2 regions of the Vibrio sp. RC586 genome follow, and region 2 is predicted to be linked to the other one. Evidence: predicted binding sites of a transcription regulator. Region 2 holds the regulator's gene; the other holds the start of a gene.

Region 1 (8,257 bases), on a different contig from region 2:
GATGTAAAAATTGTAATCAACAAAATCGTGCAGCAGGTTTGGGACAACGACGAGAGTCGTTTCAAGCTCTTGCGGCTCTTTAGTATCAAGCTCAAGCAATTGATCGTAAATATCTTGCAGCAGTGCTTCTTCATCACTGGCTTCACTGACATAGATTTTAATTTGCTGATTACGCTGTGGTTTTGCGGCAAATGGGCATAAGTTTAAGCCGATCACGACCTGATTAAGCCAGTGATCGACTTCTTGAATGATGGTTTCCGTTGACATGTTGAGCTCAGATTCTTCGTTTTACTTTTATCATGTGGCGCTGAGCATAGCACAACTTAGGCTGAAGGGCTGACCAAAGCCTGACTGCCTTGTGGCGTTTGTTTATTTTGTTGGCTTAAGCGCCAACCAAGGATAAACAAGACGAAGTAAAGCCCCAACCCACCGAGTGTGACCATTTCCCAGCCACCGTGTTGCCAACAGTACAGCAGATAAAAGCCGCCTAAACTACCGCCAATATAATAGTGAACCAAGTACAGTGCGGTCGCGGTGGCTTTGGCTTGCGTAGCTTTTTGACTAACCCAAGCGTAAGCCAAAGTGTGGGTGAAAAAGGCGCCGAAGCTAATCAAAATCAAACCGACCAGCATGGCGGGTATCGCTTCAATCAGCGCAATCAGCATCCCCACCAGACTGATGAGTGCGCCAAGCATCATGCCGGGAATAGCGGAGAAACGCCGGTTCCAGTTGGCGGTGAGCTTTGAGCTCAGTGTTCCAGCCAAATAACAGACGAAAATCAGTGAAGCAATACCGATGGGCAATGAGTAGGGTTCGGCGACTAAACGGAACCCCATAACAGAATAGAGGTTAACAAACAGCGCGAAGTTAACCCCGCCAATCAACATAGCGAGCCAGAGTGTGCGGTTTTGCAGATGTTTGACCAACGCACGATTGTGATGGAAAAACAGCCCACGCTGCGGTTTAAAATGCTGCTGAATGGGCAGCAAATACGCGACCAAAAGTGCGCCGAGCAGAGTAAAAATGGCCATTGCAACGACCGCATGTTGCCAACCAAGGGCATCGGTGAGTAATCCTCCAGCAATGCGGCCGGTAATACCACCCAGTGAGTTTGCGGCAATGTATCCGCCAATCGCTTTACCAAACGCTTGCGGAGAAAGCTCTTCGACCATGTACGCCACCGCAACCGAAGCAAAAGCCGCTAAAGCCACGCCCATTAAAGCTCGGGTGAGTACCAAAAACCAAAATTGCTCCGCGTAAAGCATGGCTAAACCAATCACAGGCATAGCAAATAAGCCGGTCAGCATCACTAAGCGTCGCCCAACTGCTTCCGAAGTGACTGCCCAAGGCACGAGGCAAAGTGATAAAGCTAAGGTGGAAGCAGCAAATAACCAGTTAATTTGGGTTTCCGAAACCGCAAAGTGATGAGCGAGATAGGGCAGCATAGGTTGGAAAAGATAAAGGTTACAGAAGACTAAAAATGAACCAAAAGCGAGGGCAAAGGTCACTTTTAAATATTGGGGAGAATGCAGTTCAATCATACAGCGGATCCGAGATGCGAAAAGGTGGCGATGTGATCACGATAGCAGTGGCATCTCGATTAATAAAATATATTAAAGTTATGGTTGTGATATGCGGAATATATGATGGAAGTTCGACAATTGCGCCATTTTGTGACCGTAGCAGAATGGGAAAGCTTCACCTTAGCCGCGCAGCAATTGCATATTGCGCAGCCGGCGCTGAGCATTTCGATTAAGAAATTTGAGCAGCAGCTCGGTGTTACCTTATTCAAAAGAGATGAAAGAAAAGTCGCGTTGACCCATGAAGGTGAAGTGTTGCTTGAACATGCCAAGCGCATTTTGCAACAGGTCAATGATGCTCAATTGGCGGTCGATGAGCTTAAAGGCGTCGTGAAAGGTGAGGTACGCCTTGGCGCGCCAAGTATGATGGGCTCTTATTTTTTCCCGCAAATCATCATGGCGTTTAAAAGCCACTTTCCGAATCTGAAAATGACGGTGATTGAAGCGGGTACTCAATCGATCCGTAAAATGCTGCTGTCAGGTGAGTTGGATATTGGGGTAATTTTGAATCACGATCTGCCGGACGATTTGGCAGCAGATCCGTTGCTCTCTTCGCAAATGGTTGCTGTGGTTGGTAAAAATCATGAGCTAGCAGAACGCCGTCACCTTACTTTTGCCGAGTTTTTTGAGCATGAGCTGGTGATGTTTAAACTCGGCTATTTTCACCGAGACTTTATTGATAAAGTGTGCCGAGAACATAAGTTCACAGCAGATTTTTCTTTTGAAACCAATTTGTTAGCTATGATTTTAAGTATAGTGAAACATGAGTATGCGATTACCGCGCTGTTGGAGTTGGTAACCAGCAATGAACCGGAAGTGAAGGCGATTCCGTTTGAACCGCCGGTGTGGCTTGATCTCGCATTAGCTTGGCGTAAAGAAGGTTATCTGTCCAATGCCGATCGTACTTTCATCGAATTTGTGAAAAAGTACGTTTAGAGCCAAGAAGAGCATTCATCTTTGCTGCTATTAATCTTTACTGCTGTAGATACGTTCAAAATTGGTGTGGTTCCAGCCGATCATCAAACGATCACCAATTTTTAGTACCGGAACACTGCGAGCGCCGAGAGCATCAAGCTCTTTGCGGCCGCGTTCCATTTTTGCGTTGCATAAGCGGTACTTAATGCCTTTTGAGTCCAGATAACGCTGGGCGTCTTTGCAATGTGGGCATTTATCTTTTATGTACAAAACCACGCGTTTCATTGGAATCTCTCATGTATCAAAAGGGCGCAAAGTGTAACGAGAGTCGGCTGGAGATGCAAATATCCCCTTCCTACTTGAAGCGCTGATACTTATTGGTGTAGGTGATTCTTGAGTGGAAATTGAGTAAACTTGCCGACCTTTTTTGTAACCCGAACTGAGCACGCGAAATGAGTATGCACCCTGCACTGAAGTACATTCAGGGATATCCCCAACACATTGTTGAACAAGTTGCTCAACTGATCGCAAATGACAAGCTGATACCTTGGTTTGAGCAGCGTTATCCTGAGCGGCACGATATCCAGAGTGAAAAAGCGCTGTTTGACTTCACCATGGCTTTAAAGAACCAATATATGAAGAAAACGGCTCCACTGAGTAAAGTCGTGTATGACGGAAAAATTCATCTCATTAATAATGCGCTGGGGTTACACAGCTACGTTTCTCGGGTGCATGGCAATAAACTGAAAGCAAAAAATGAAATCCGAATTGCCAATGTGTTTAAACAAGCACCTGAGCCGCTACTGCGCATGTTAGTGGTGCATGAACTGGCGCATTTAAAAGAGAAAGAACACAACAAAGCGTTTTATCAGCTCTGTTGCCATATGGAACCGAATTATCACCAGCTCGAGTTGGATGCACGGTTATACATGATGGTGCTAGAGCTCAAGGCAGGCAAAGCATGAACACTCCACTTAAGCCAAAACATGGGCAAAAAACAAATCGAAAACCGAAAGCCAATAAGCCAGTTGTGAAAAAACAGCAAACTAAGCAGCCGCCAACCCACAAAGTACAAGGTGAGGAAGCCGCTGCCGTTAAATCTGGGTTACATCCACGCAATCGTCATCGTGGGCAGTATGATTTTCCGGCACTGATTAAGGTCGTGCCAGAGTTGCAATCCCATGTTATGAAAAATCCTAAAGGGCAATGGACGATTAATTTTGCCGATCCGATCGCGGTCAAGTTACTCAATAAAGCGCTTTTGGCTCTGCATTACGGTGTCACCTATTGGGATATTCCAGAGGGCTTTTTATGCCCGCCCATTCCGGGTCGTGCGGATTACATTCATCGCGTGGCCGATCTGCTGCTTAAAGACAATCCCAAGTTAAACCCTTCTCAAGTTACAGCACTGGATATTGGCGTGGGCGCAAATTGTATCTATCCGATTGTTGGAGTGACGGAATACGGATGGTCATGGGTTGGGAGTGATGTCGATCCTGTCTCAATACAACAAGCGAGTTTGATTGTTCAAAGCAACTCGAAGCTGCAAGGGCATATCGAATGCCGCCTACAAAAGAACAGCCAACATATTTTTAACGGCATTATTAGAGCGGGAGAGCGTTATATGCTGACGACTTGCAATCCCCCTTTTCATGCATCCTTAGCTGACGCTCAGCAAGGAACCCAGCGAAAGTTGACCAACTTACAGGCAAATCAACGCAAGAAAGGTCGCTTAGCAACGCCAACCTCAAGCCACCCAAGGCTAAATTTTGGTGGTCAGAAAGCCGAGTTATGGTGCCCAGGAGGAGAAGCGGCTTTTATCGGTAAAATGGCGGTAGAAAGCCAGCAGTTTGCCGAGCAAGTGCTGTGGTTTAGCACTTTGATTTCTAAGGGTGACAATGTGCGCGACATGAAAAAACAGCTCGAAAAATTGGGCGCTCAGTCGATACATGTAATAGAGATGGCACAAGGGCAGAAGATCAGCCGTTTTATTGCTTGGAGTTTTCAAAATGCAGAACAGCGCAAGCTGTGGTGGCAGACAAAGTGATAATCTTTTACTTAGGCACTAGATTTAAACAAGAAGCCCATGTGATCTGAGACTCAACGAAAGGAGGGCAAGATGAGAATTGAAGACGTTCCACTCTATGCCCCCTGTCAACCGCACTGGTTATGCGTTCCTTTTATGAGTATTTTTACGCTTTTGCTGTTGATTGGGCTTGGTTTCTTTATTCGGGTTATTTACCGCGAATACCAAAAAATTCAGCGCGCCAAAAAGGTTCGCCGTTTGCGCCGTATTCACTATCGAGATCGCAAAGGGAGTGGCCGCCCGACCAATATCAAATAAGTGTTATGAAAGTGTTGCAAGTAACGCTTGATATTTTTGCTCCAAAGCGGGGTTTCCTGCGCGCTTTTCAAGATCTATCAATAGTTTGAGTGATGCCTTTTGGTAGCCGTAGCGCTGGTTTAGATTCATTAAACGCAGTCGTGCTTGAGTGTAATCTCCCGCATCAATCTCCATTTTGGTGAGTTGTAAAATGGACAGCAGCCGAGTGGGATCATGATCCACCGCACGCTTGAAATATTCACGTGCGTTGTCATTTTTACCCGCTTTCAACGCACACAATCCAGCGTTTTCATAACTCGCTGAAATCAAGTAGTAATAGGGTTGCTCAACCGCACGGCGAAAGTATTCATCGGCCGTGTCGTATTCTCCCTGTTTACACAAAAAGGTGCCAAAGTTATTCAGTACATTGCCGTTTTTGGGGTTTTGATTTAATGCTGAACGATACATTTTTCGAGCTGAATCATTTTCACCGACCGCTTCAAAATAGTGAGCCATAGAGAGTTGCGAGCGATAGTAATCCGGTGCATGTTGCAGCGCTTTTTCTAGGTTTTCGCGAGCTTTGATCATACTGCCATTAGCCAAATAGCCAAGACCGAGAGCGATGCGAGCTTCAGCCATCTCAGTAGGGTCACTTTGTGCTGCAACTTCTGACGTCTCTGTTACGGTGACACAGCCACTTAGGGCAAGTCCAATTCCTAATGCAAACACTCTTTTCATACATACCTCCAGTCAAAGTTCCCAATGATAGGCAATTCAGTCTGAAGGCCGAGCTGTGAGGATGAAGTCTGCGAGTCAGTTGGCAAATCTATCTTTATCAGATGATCTGAAGCGGCCGCGGAGTTGGCTACGTTCGATCACGGTTATTAATAACGCTAAGTGGTTTGAGAATGGATAGGCTCGTACTCTGTGGCTTGGAAGACAAATTGGAAGGGAATGAAAAGGCCGCACAGAGCGGCCAAGAGAGGTTATTCATCTTTGGTGAAGTTTGCTTCGCTGAACTTTTCTAAATCATACGGTGTTTGTTGATAAACACAGTAGTTAAGCCAGTTAGAAAATAGTAGGTGTCCATGGCTACGCCAACTGGCACAAGGCTTATTATCTGGGTTGTCATTGGGGTAATAGTTTACTGGAATTGCAGGGCTTAGCCCTTCACCTAAATCGCGTACATATTCGCTATGTAAGGTAAAGGCATCGTATTCAGGATGTCCGGTAACAAACACGTTGCGTTTATCTTTAGTGGCGGCAAGATAAACACCTGCCATATCAGAGGTCGCAAGAATATCGAGGTCGGTGTGCTCTGCCAGATACTCAGCGTCAAAGTCAGCGTAGCGAGAGTGTGGTGCGAGGAAGCGATCATCAAAACCGCGAAGTAATGGATGAAAAGGTTTGTGAATATCATGGTAATACACGCCGGATAATTTCTCTTCACGAGTGCGTTTAGGCAAGTTGTACAGCAGTTTTAGCCCTGCTTGCGCTGCCCAACAGATGTAAAGAGTGGAAGTCACATGCGCTTTCGCCCAACTCATGATGTTTTGTAAATGTTCCCAATACGCGACATCTTCAAATTGCACTAAGCCCAGCGGTGCGCCCGTGATGATTAACCCATCGAAATTGCGGTTTTTGACCAGCTCAAATTGGCGATAAAAAGTGTTGAGATGTTCTTCTGGGGTGTTTTTGCTTGGGCGATCATCGATGCGCAGCAGCTCAATATCCACCTGTAAGGGGGAATTGGAGAGTAGGCGTAAAAATTGAGTTTCCGTCTCAATTTTTTTTGGCATTAAGTTTAAAAGTAACACCTTGAGTGGGCGTATCTCCTGCGTCGAAGCACGCGATTCCGACATAACGAAGATGTTTTCGTTACGTAGCACATCACTCGCGGGTAATTGGTCGGGGATTCTAATCGGCACAGCTTTCTCCCTAAGCTCGATATGGACGTCTAAACATCTAGACTTATAACTCAACCGAAAATTATTGTCGATAGCAAAATGCATGCATCCTTAATCTAAGTTAGTATCACTCAGTTCATTTTCCCACTGTGATCTTATTATGCGCCCCCATTTAACCCTTATTCGCGGTTTACCCGGTTCTGGCAAATCGACTTTAGCCAAAACGTTACCAGCTGTGCATCTGGAAGCGGATATGTATTTTGTGAATGAACAGGGAGAGTACCATTTTCATCCTGAGCTGATAGCCCAAGCGCATCAATGGTGTCAACAGCAGACGGAGTATGGCTTGCAGCAGGGCAAAAATGTGGTGGTATCCAACACTTTTGTGCGGCATTGGGAGATGGCGGTGTATCGGAAACTTGCCCGAAAATATCGAGCTAAGCTGACGATCCTTGTGTGTCGGGGACGCTATCAAAACGTGCATGGGGTGGATGAAGCCACTGTTGAACGTATGCGTCAACAGTGGCAAGAGTAGAGATTACTGTGGATGTTTCGCTGTGCGTTTGAGATCTCGGCGTAAAAAATAATATGCCAAACCACCCCATACCAAAGCTTGTGCCCAAAGTAGCGTCCATTTCGGTGCGATGGTTGACCAACTGGCCGCCATTTGGTTTAGACCTAGGAAGCCTTGGATCCCCGGTGTGCTTGGGAAGCACTGCGCAAGCCAGACTAAAGGCGCAGGGATCATTTCCACCGGCCAAATAAATCCAGCGGTAAAAATCAGTGGCATCGAGCTAATTAACACCACCAAAGTGACCAGTTCGCGTCTCGGAGTCACTGCCCCCAATGCGATACCGACAAAATTGCAGGCTAATAAAAACGGCAGGAGCAGACTGAGTAGATCACTTGGTTTTGCTAATGTATTCACGCCATGCAGATCAAAACTGGCGCCGAAATAATATAGGCTTAGGAAGTAATAGACCGTAACCAATACGAGACTGCGCACCAACAGCAGTTTGGCGGGAGAAACTCGGCTCCAATAGCCGTGACCTTGCTTTTGGGTTCCGACCATAAGACCCGCTGCCATGATCAATGTTTGTTGCAGGATCAATACAAAAACGGCGGGTACGACGTAATCCACATACCCCATACGTGGGTTAAATGTGGGCTTGAGATTGGTACTGGTCGGCGAAAAATGCTGCGCCGCAAACGCCATCGGCTCACCTTCGATCACTAACCGGCTTACTTTTGTTTGCGCAGCGAGTGTGCCGCCTGCTTGGGCTAAGCCTTCAACAATCGTCCCATAAACCAGAAAATAAGAAGCATCGCCTGCATAAGCAAGAGTTGGGCTTTTACCCAGTAGCAAATCTTTGTAGAAATGTTCAGGAATCACTAAGATGCCTGCAACTTTCTTCTCTAAAAATGCCTGCTTGGCATCGGCAATCGTATGGTCTCGCCGAGCAATTCTGACTTGCGGTGTGGCGTCTACCATTCGCTCTAATTGATAACTGGCTTGACTCTGATCGAGATTG
Region 2 (8,257 bases):
CAGAAAATGCTCCGGGTGCGATTTCTGCTGTGTAAGCTAAGCGTAAGCGGTATTGATCTGGCTGCGCTTCGTAAGTCAGAGGTTGCAGTTGCACGCGCTGCAAATGCTGTAACACATCTTCTTGCAAGCGTTGGAAATCATGGTGATGGGCAAAACTTAGCTCAATTAGCAGCACATCATCGAGTGAAGTAATGATTTTCGCGCCGCGACCAGAAGCCAGTACCCGCTCAATGCGAGTAGAACCCGATTCCGGTTGGTGGCTGCAACGCAAGTGAAGCTCCATGGTACTCTGTGCGACAGGCTGTAGTGTACGGCTATGTAGCACGGGGGCGGCTAAGCGTGCTAGCTCATTGGCCTCATCGAGTCTCAGCAGTGGCAGTAAACAGGCATCACTGACAACGCGTGGATCGGCGCTGTACACGCCAGCGACATCACTCCAAATGGTCACGCGTGACACTTCAGCCAGTGCGCCAATCACGGTGGCAGAATAATCAGAGCCGTTACGACCGAGCAGTACGGTATCGCCCTGTTCGTTTTGCGCCATAAAACCGGTGATGACGATTCGGCGTTGGCTATGTTGTGCCAACACGGCTTTCAGTAGCGGGTAAGAGCGCGCGCGATCCACTTCCGGTTGTGTGCCCGCTTCGGCACGTAAGAATGCACGCGCATCTTGCGCGACGGCCGGTAAATCTTGCTGATTCAGTAATGCGGCAAGTAAACGAGCCGACCACTGCTCACCATGCCCAAGCACCCAAGCATATTGCGCGTTGCTAAGAGGAGCCGTGAGCTCGCCTAACACGCTGATCTCTTGTTGCAGTTGGCTAAGTAGTGGTTCAGCCGCTTCGTTGTTGAGTAGCTTAGTAATCAATTCAGACTGATATTGGCGCAGCGCATGTAAGGTTTCATGGGCAACGCGACCATCTTTACTGAGTGCTTCGACAAAACTGATCAACCGGTTCGTGGTTTTGCCAGCCGCAGAAACCACCACCAAATCATCACTCTTGGAATAACTTTTAAGAATTTTCGCGACACGCAGATAACACTCTGGATCGGCAAGGCTACTACCACCAAATTTGTGCAGTTGACGAGCGTGAGTCATTCACTGGCCTCCTTAATACGCGGCAAGAGTTTGTTGAAAGGCTTGGTCAAGGTCGGCAATCAGATCAGAGGCATCTTCAAGACCGACGGAAAGACGCAGCAACTGTTGTGATACCCCAGCTTCAGCGAGCGCTTCTTCACCCATTGCACGATGAGTCATGGAGGCGGGGTGACAGATCAGGCTTTCTACCCCACCGAGCGATTCGGCGAGTGAGAATAGCGCCAACTTGCCCACAAAGAATTTCAGCTGCTCAAAACTACCGGCAAACTCGAAACTGAGCATCGCGCCAAAGCCCGATTGCTGTTTTTTCGCAATCTCATGGCCTGGGTGGTTGGGTAGGCTTGGATGGTAAATTTTGCCAACCAATGATTGAGTCTGCAGATAGGCCAAGATCTGCTGTGCACTCTCTTCATGCACGCGCATCCGCGCGCCCAGCGTGCGAATGCCACGCAAGGTCATGTAGCTATCAAATGGAGTGCCGGTTGAACCTAAGCAGTTACCCCACCAAGCGAGCTCTTCTGAATGTTGCTTGTTTTTACAGATCAACACGCCGCCAATCACATCCGAGTGACCGTTAATGTATTTGGTGGTGGAATGCAGCACAAAATCTGCACCTAAGGTGAGCGGCTTTTGGAATACCGGAGTTAAGAAGGTGTTATCGACCGCCACCAAAGTGCCTTGTGCTTTCGCTAACTGACAAAGATGAGCAATATCCACCACACGCACTAAAGGGTTGGATGGGGTTTCAATCAGCAACAGTTTGGGTTTGCGGGCTAAAGCTTGGGTGAGAGCCTCTTCGTTGGATTGATCCACAAACTGTACTTCGAAGTCGCCTTTTTTAGCGCGAGTGTTGAGCAAGCGATAAGTACCGCCATAGCAATCATGCGGCGCCACAATCAGATCGTTAGGGCCTAACAGTGCGGTGACCCACAAGTTGATGGCCGAAGTACCACAGTTGGTCACCACCGCACCTTCACCACATTCAAGCTCATACAGAGTCTGCTCTAATAGGCCACGGTTAGGGTTGCCTGAGCGGGTGTAATCGTATTTTGGCACTTCACCAAAGGCGGGAAAACCATAGTTGGTCGAAAGATAAATCGGTGGTACAACGGCATGGTATTGAGTGTCCGATTCAATCCCGGTACGAACCGCAATGGTGGCTGGCTTGCGTGTGGTCATGGAGTTTCCTTGCTGGCTATTCTGTCCTAGAGGGCTTCATCATATACCTTTCCTGCTTTAAGCAGCAGTGTCGGTTGTCGCATCGCAACTTTCCCTAACTGGGGGATGAGGTTTATCCGTTGCCCATAAATTAATCGACACTTTACTGATGTTAAATAAAGACGTCAACACTTCTAGACGTCTATATGTCTTTGCTTATGGCAGTAAATCCCGCTAAAATTAGGGCCTTTGAAATTTCGATTCGAACCACAATAACGAAGGTGCGCAATGGCAGACTGGAATGGCGAATATATCAGCCCCTATGCAGAGCATGGGAAAAAGAGCGAGTTGGTAAAAAAAATCACGGTATCCATTCCGCTGAAAGTTCTCAAAGTGCTAACGGATGAGAGAACACGCCGTCAAGTCAATAACTTACGTCACGCAACCAACAGTGAATTGCTGTGTGAAGCCTTCTTGCATGCCTACACAGGTCAGCCTCTGCCGACGGACGAAGACCTGCGTAAAGATCGCCCTGATGACATTCCTGCCGAAGCCAAACGTTTGATGACCGAAATGGGGATTGAGTTCGAATCTTACGATGAGTAGCTAGCGACATTGGCTAAGTGAAAGATTAAGCTCATAAAAAAGCCCCTCGTGCGAGGGGCTTCTTGCTATCCATGCATGTAAACAGATTACGCCTGCATATAGTTTTCTGGCATTGGAATACGAGCCACACCCGATTCCACCGCGGCTTCCGCCACCGCACGCGCTACGCGTGGCAATAGGCGCGGGTCCATTGGTTTTGGAATGATGTACTCAATACCGAAACTGAGCTTATCCACTCCCGCTGCGGCCAAAACTTCTGCCGGTACGGGCTCTTTGGCTAATTGACGAATCGCTTCTACGGCGGCGAGTTTCATCTGATCGTTGATTTCACTGGCGCGAACATCCAGCGCACCGCGGAAGATGAACGGGAAGCAGAGCACGTTGTTAACTTGGTTTGGATAGTCGCTGCGACCAGTACCCATGATCATGTCATTACGGACTTGATGGGCAATTTCCGGTTTGATTTCAGGATCTGGGTTGGAACACGCAAACACCACTGGCTTATCGGCCATCAGTTTGAGTGCATTGGCTGGCAGCAGGTTAGGGCCTGATACGCCTAAGAACAGATCGGCTCCCGCAATCACATCTTCCAGTGTGCGTTTATCGGTGTTGTTGGCAAACAGCTGTTTGTATTCGTTGAGATCGTCACGGCGAGTGTGGATCACGCCTTTGCGATCCAGCATGTAAATCTTCTCACGCATTGCACCGCATTTGATCAGTAGCTCCATACACGCTACCGCAGCAGCCCCTGCACCAAGACAGACGATCATACAGTCTTTCAGCTGTTTACCTTGTAGCTCTAATGCGTTGAGCATACCCGCAGCAGTCACAATCGCGGTACCGTGCTGGTCATCGTGGAACACAGGCACATCACAACGTTCAATCAGGCGGCGTTCAATTTCAAAGCAGTCTGGCGCTTTGATGTCTTCTAAGTTAATGCCACCGAAGGTATCGGCAATGTTGGCTACCGTATCAACAAATTCATCGATGGTGCGGTGTTTGACTTCAATATCAATCGAATCCAGTCCTGCAAAGCGTTTAAACAGCAGTGCCTTACCTTCCATGACAGGCTTAGAGGCCATCGGTCCCAAATTGCCCAATCCTAAAATCGCAGTGCCGTTAGAGATCACGGCAACCGTGTTGCCTTTGGCGGTGTATTTGTACACATTTTCCACGTTTTGTGCGATTTCACGAACCGGCTCTGCTACGCCTGGGCTATAAGCCAGCGCAAGATCGGCAGCTGAATCAGCAGGTTTGGTCAGCGCAATACCAATTTTGCCCGCGGTTGGGTAAGCATGGTAATCCAGAGCACGTTGGCGAAATTGTTCTTCAGGAGTTGGGTTGAGGCGATTGTCATCGGACATAGGGCTGTTCTCTTATTGTTATTTATGGGAAAGGTCGCAAATTTTAAAGTAACTATTGCAACCTGCCTAGGTTAGACACTGAGCAAAGGGTACAAAAAAAGCGAAGATCTTGCTGATAAGACCAGTGAAAATGTGAAATGCGGAGAAGAAATAGCCAGAACGTGCCGCTTAAAAGCGTTTTATATGCAGATAAGTGAGTGAAGAAATGGGTATTGATAACGACGATGAATCTTGTCACTCATTTCAGAATGCGACATATGAAAAAAGGACGCCGAAGCGTCCTTTTTCAAAATCTTGCGTAAAGCAGAAATTACTTCTTCGCAGACAGTGCGCCGAAACGCTTGTTGAAGCGCTCAACACGACCACCGGTGTCAACGATACGTTGCTTACCAGAGTAGAATGGGTGGCACTTGTCACATACGTCTAGGTGCATTGAATCTTTACCTAGAGTAGAGTTGAAAACGAAAGAGTTGCCGCAAGAACAAGTTGCGTTTACTGCTTTGTATTCTGGGTGGATACCAGCTTTCATGGGATAACCTCAATTTAGGCCGTGTCGCCATCCGAATCGATTCGTCGGACACCACACGTAGTGTTAAAAATAACGAGTTTGCATATCCAGAGAGGTCAACCCTCTAGGATGCCGTAAGGCGCGATATATTAATGAATCTCGGGGTTCGGATCAACCGATCTCGCTGATTATTTCACCAAAAGCGCGGGTCGAATTTCTGCTACGCTTCCAGTAGACTGTGATCCGTTTGATTTTTCGCTGTTTTGGACCCTGATGCGCCCCACCATTGCCCGAGTTTGCCTGCCTGTACCTCTGGATAAGTCCTTTGACTATCTGATCCCTGCTCATCTATTTCCTGTGCTGGGTGGACGTGTACAAGTGCCGTTTGGGCGGCAAACCTTAGTGGGTATCGTCCAGTCGCTCACGCATCAATCTGATTTTCCTATCGAACAGCTCAAATCACTGCAAGCGGTATTGGATGAAGCACCAGTGTGGCCGGAAAAACTCCAGTCACTGTTGCATTGGTGTAACCAGTTTTATCATTATCCGCTTGGTGAAACGTACGCGAATGCTTTACCCGGTGCTTTGCGCAAAGGCAAAGCCGCTGAACTGACTAGCCATAAAGAGTGGCGTTTGACGGCGCTTGGCCAAGAGCAACTGATGCTTGGCGTGAAACGTAGCGCGGTAAAACAAGCACAAGTTCTCCATTTGTTGCAGCACGGAGCCTTATCTCACCAAGCCTTGCTCGATGAAGAGGTAAGTAGCAGCACATTGAAAACTTTGGTTGAGAAAGGCTGGATTGAGTGTGAAGAGCGTAAGCCTGTTGTGCGGCCGTGGCCGCAAGAGCTCGAAGCCAAAGTAGATAAACCTAAACTCAATCAAGAACAGGCGATTGCGATTGCCGCCGTCAATAGCCACCAAGGTTTTGGCTGTTTTCTTTTAGAAGGGGTAACGGGTTCTGGAAAAACTGAGGTGTATCTCAACCTCATCACGCCAGTGCTAGCGCGCGGCGAGCAAGCCTTGGTGTTGGTGCCGGAAATTGGTTTAACCCCACAAACCATCAACCGTTTCCGTCAGCGTTTTAATGTACCGGTGGAAGTGATGCATTCGGCGCTTAATGATACCGAGCGCCTCAACGCTTGGCTGGCGGCGCGCGATAAAGTGGCGGGCATTGTGATTGGTACGCGCTCGGCACTGCTTACGCCTTTCGCCAAACTCGGCATCATTATTGTTGATGAAGAGCATGATGGCTCTTACAAACAGCAAGATAGCCTGCGTTATCACGCCCGTGATGTGGCAGTGATGCGCGCCCATTTGGAAAACATTCCGATTGTGCTCGGCTCAGCAACGCCTGCCTTAGAGACTTTACATAATGCCTTGAGTGGTAAATACCACCATTTGCAACTGACGCAACGAGCAGGGAATGCGCTACCCACGCGCAACCACGCTCTGGATGTGAAAGGGATGTATTTAGAAAGTGGCCTTTCTGCGCCTTTGATTGCGGAAATGCGCCGCCATCTCTCGGCGGGCAATCAGGTAATGCTGTTTTTAAACCGACGCGGTTTTTCTCCGGCCTTGATGTGCCATGAATGTGGCTGGATTGCGGAGTGTCAGCGTTGCGATGCCTATTACACCTACCATCAACATAGCAATGAAATGCGCTGCCATCATTGTGGTTCACAGCGTCCGGTGATCCATCAATGTAAAGGGTGTGGCTCGACTCAACTGGTTACTGTCGGCGTTGGTACGGAACAGCTTGAAGCGCAATTACACACTCTATTTCCTGAGTACCGTTCAGTGCGGATTGATCGAGATAGCACGCGGCGCAAGGGGAGTTTGGAATCGGCGTTAACCGCGATCCGCAAAGGCGAATATCAGATTTTGATTGGTACGCAAATGCTAGCTAAAGGACATCACTTTCCCGATGTCACTTTAGTCGCGCTGTTGGATGTCGATGGGTCACTGTACAGCAGTGATTTTCGCGCTTCTGAACGTTTAGCTCAGCTGTTCATTCAAGTGGCTGGGCGAGCAGGGCGTGCCAGTAAGCCGGGCGAAGTGGTGTTACAAACTCATCACCCAGAGCACAGTTTATTACAAGCCTTGCTGCACAAGGACTATCACCATTTTGCGCTGACGGCATTAGAGGAACGCAAACTCGCTCAGTTGCCTCCTTATTCTTTCTTGAGCTTATTTCGAGCCGAAGCCAATCACACCGCTCAAGTGGAAGATTTTTTGCGTCAAGTACGCGAAACCTTGCGCTGCAATCCTTGGTTTGACAGTGAATGCATGGTGTTAGGTCCAACGCCAGCGCCACTCGCGAAAAGAGCGGGGAAATACCGTTGGCAACTTTTGCTACAAACGCCTAACCGCACCTTGATGCAGAAAATTTTGCAAAGTGCGCGCCCAGCACTGCAGCAGTTACCCTTGGCGAGCAAGGTGCGTTGGTCGATCGATATCGATCCGCAGGATCTTAGTTAATTCGTATTTCACTTTGTAAAGTCAATGGGTGTTAATTTTGTCAGCAAATTAATGCTTATTATCGTGATGAAAATCACATTGACTATGCAAGATTTGTTAATCTCGCCGTAACTTTATGTTCTGAATTGCTTAGACTATCGGTAAAATCGGCTCAGTGAATCGTTTACGTGAAGCCCAAAATGAAGCTATAGCCCTTATTTACTCGATTAGATAAGGGTTAAGCTCAACAAGATCAGTCATCCAAAGGTGTGCTGTTACACCATCAGCAAATAAAAAGAGGGTATAAAGAAATGGCGACAATGAAGGATGTTGCCCAGCTTGCCGGAGTCTCAACTGCCACTGTGTCACGGGCGTTGATGAATCCAGAAAAAGTATCTTCCTCAACTCGAAAAAGAGTGGAAGAGGCAGTGCTGGAAGCGGGGTACTCCCCAAATTCTTTAGCGCGTAATTTGCGTCGTAATGAGTCAAAAACCATTGTTGCTATTGTCCCCGACATCTGTGATCCCTACTTTTCTGAGATCATTCGTGGTATCGAAGATGCTGCAATGGAGCACGGTTACTTAGTGTTATTAGGTGATAGCGGGCAGCAAAAGCGTCGGGAAAATTCCTTTGTTAACCTTGTGTTTACTAAGCAAGCGGATGGCATGCTCTTGCTCGGTACGGATTTGCCGTTTGATGTGAGTAAGCCAGAGCAAAAGAACCTGCCACCTATGGTGATGGCGTGTGAGTTTGCTCCTGAGCTTGAATTACCAACGGTACATATCGATAACCTGACTTCGGCTTTTGAAGCAGTGAATTATCTAACCCAGCTTGGCCATAAGCGTATTGCCCAGATCTCTGGTCCACAACATGCTGCGTTGTGTCAATTCCGTCATCAAGGCTATCAACAAGCGCTGCGTCGTGCTGGCATCACCATGAACCCATCTTACTGCACTTTTGGTGATTTCACTTTTGAAGCCGGGGTTAAAGCGGTACGCCAGCTACTAGCACAGCCAGAACAACCGACCGCGATTTTCTGCCACAACGATACGATGGCGATTGGCG

The links. Region 2 encodes MetJ, which represses methionine synthesis genes. Its sites were predicted from a motif close to TTAGACNTNTANANGTCTAA; they were not measured.
Region 1: metA (homoserine O-acetyltransferase MetA) is a predicted target of MetJ. The motif match lies at 6,776-6,795, and genes of this name have one in related genera.

Annotation. Positions count from the first base shown of each region.
Region 1 covers NZ_ADBD01000007.1:212,753-221,009, reverse strand. Annotated here, with positions in the region: gene VOA_RS13030 (DUF1415 domain-containing protein) at 1-267, opposite strand, end outside; gene VOA_RS13035 (MFS transporter) at 324-1,541, opposite strand; gene VOA_RS13040 (LysR family transcriptional regulator) at 1,647-2,516, shown strand; gene VOA_RS13045 (glutaredoxin family protein) at 2,547-2,780, opposite strand; gene VOA_RS13050 (M48 metallopeptidase family protein) at 2,954-3,460, shown strand; gene rlmF (23S rRNA (adenine(1618)-N(6))-methyltransferase RlmF) at 3,457-4,542, shown strand; gene VOA_RS13060 (hypothetical protein) at 4,615-4,839, shown strand; gene pilW (type IV pilus biogenesis/stability protein PilW) at 4,843-5,556, opposite strand; gene metA (homoserine O-acetyltransferase MetA) at 5,805-6,746, opposite strand; gene VOA_RS13075 (ATP-binding protein) at 6,886-7,260, shown strand; gene VOA_RS13080 (ABC transporter permease) at 7,264-8,257, opposite strand, start outside.
Region 2 covers NZ_ADBD01000005.1:175,965-184,221, reverse strand. Annotated here, with positions in the region: gene VOA_RS14660 (bifunctional aspartate kinase/homoserine dehydrogenase II) at 1-1,099, opposite strand, end outside; gene VOA_RS14665 (O-succinylhomoserine (thiol)-lyase) at 1,112-2,278, opposite strand; gene metJ (met regulon transcriptional regulator MetJ) at 2,546-2,863, shown strand; gene VOA_RS14675 (malic enzyme-like NAD(P)-binding protein) at 2,950-4,227, opposite strand; gene rpmE (50S ribosomal protein L31) at 4,538-4,756, opposite strand; gene priA (primosomal protein N') at 5,009-7,213, shown strand; gene cytR (DNA-binding transcriptional regulator CytR) at 7,504-8,257, shown strand, end outside.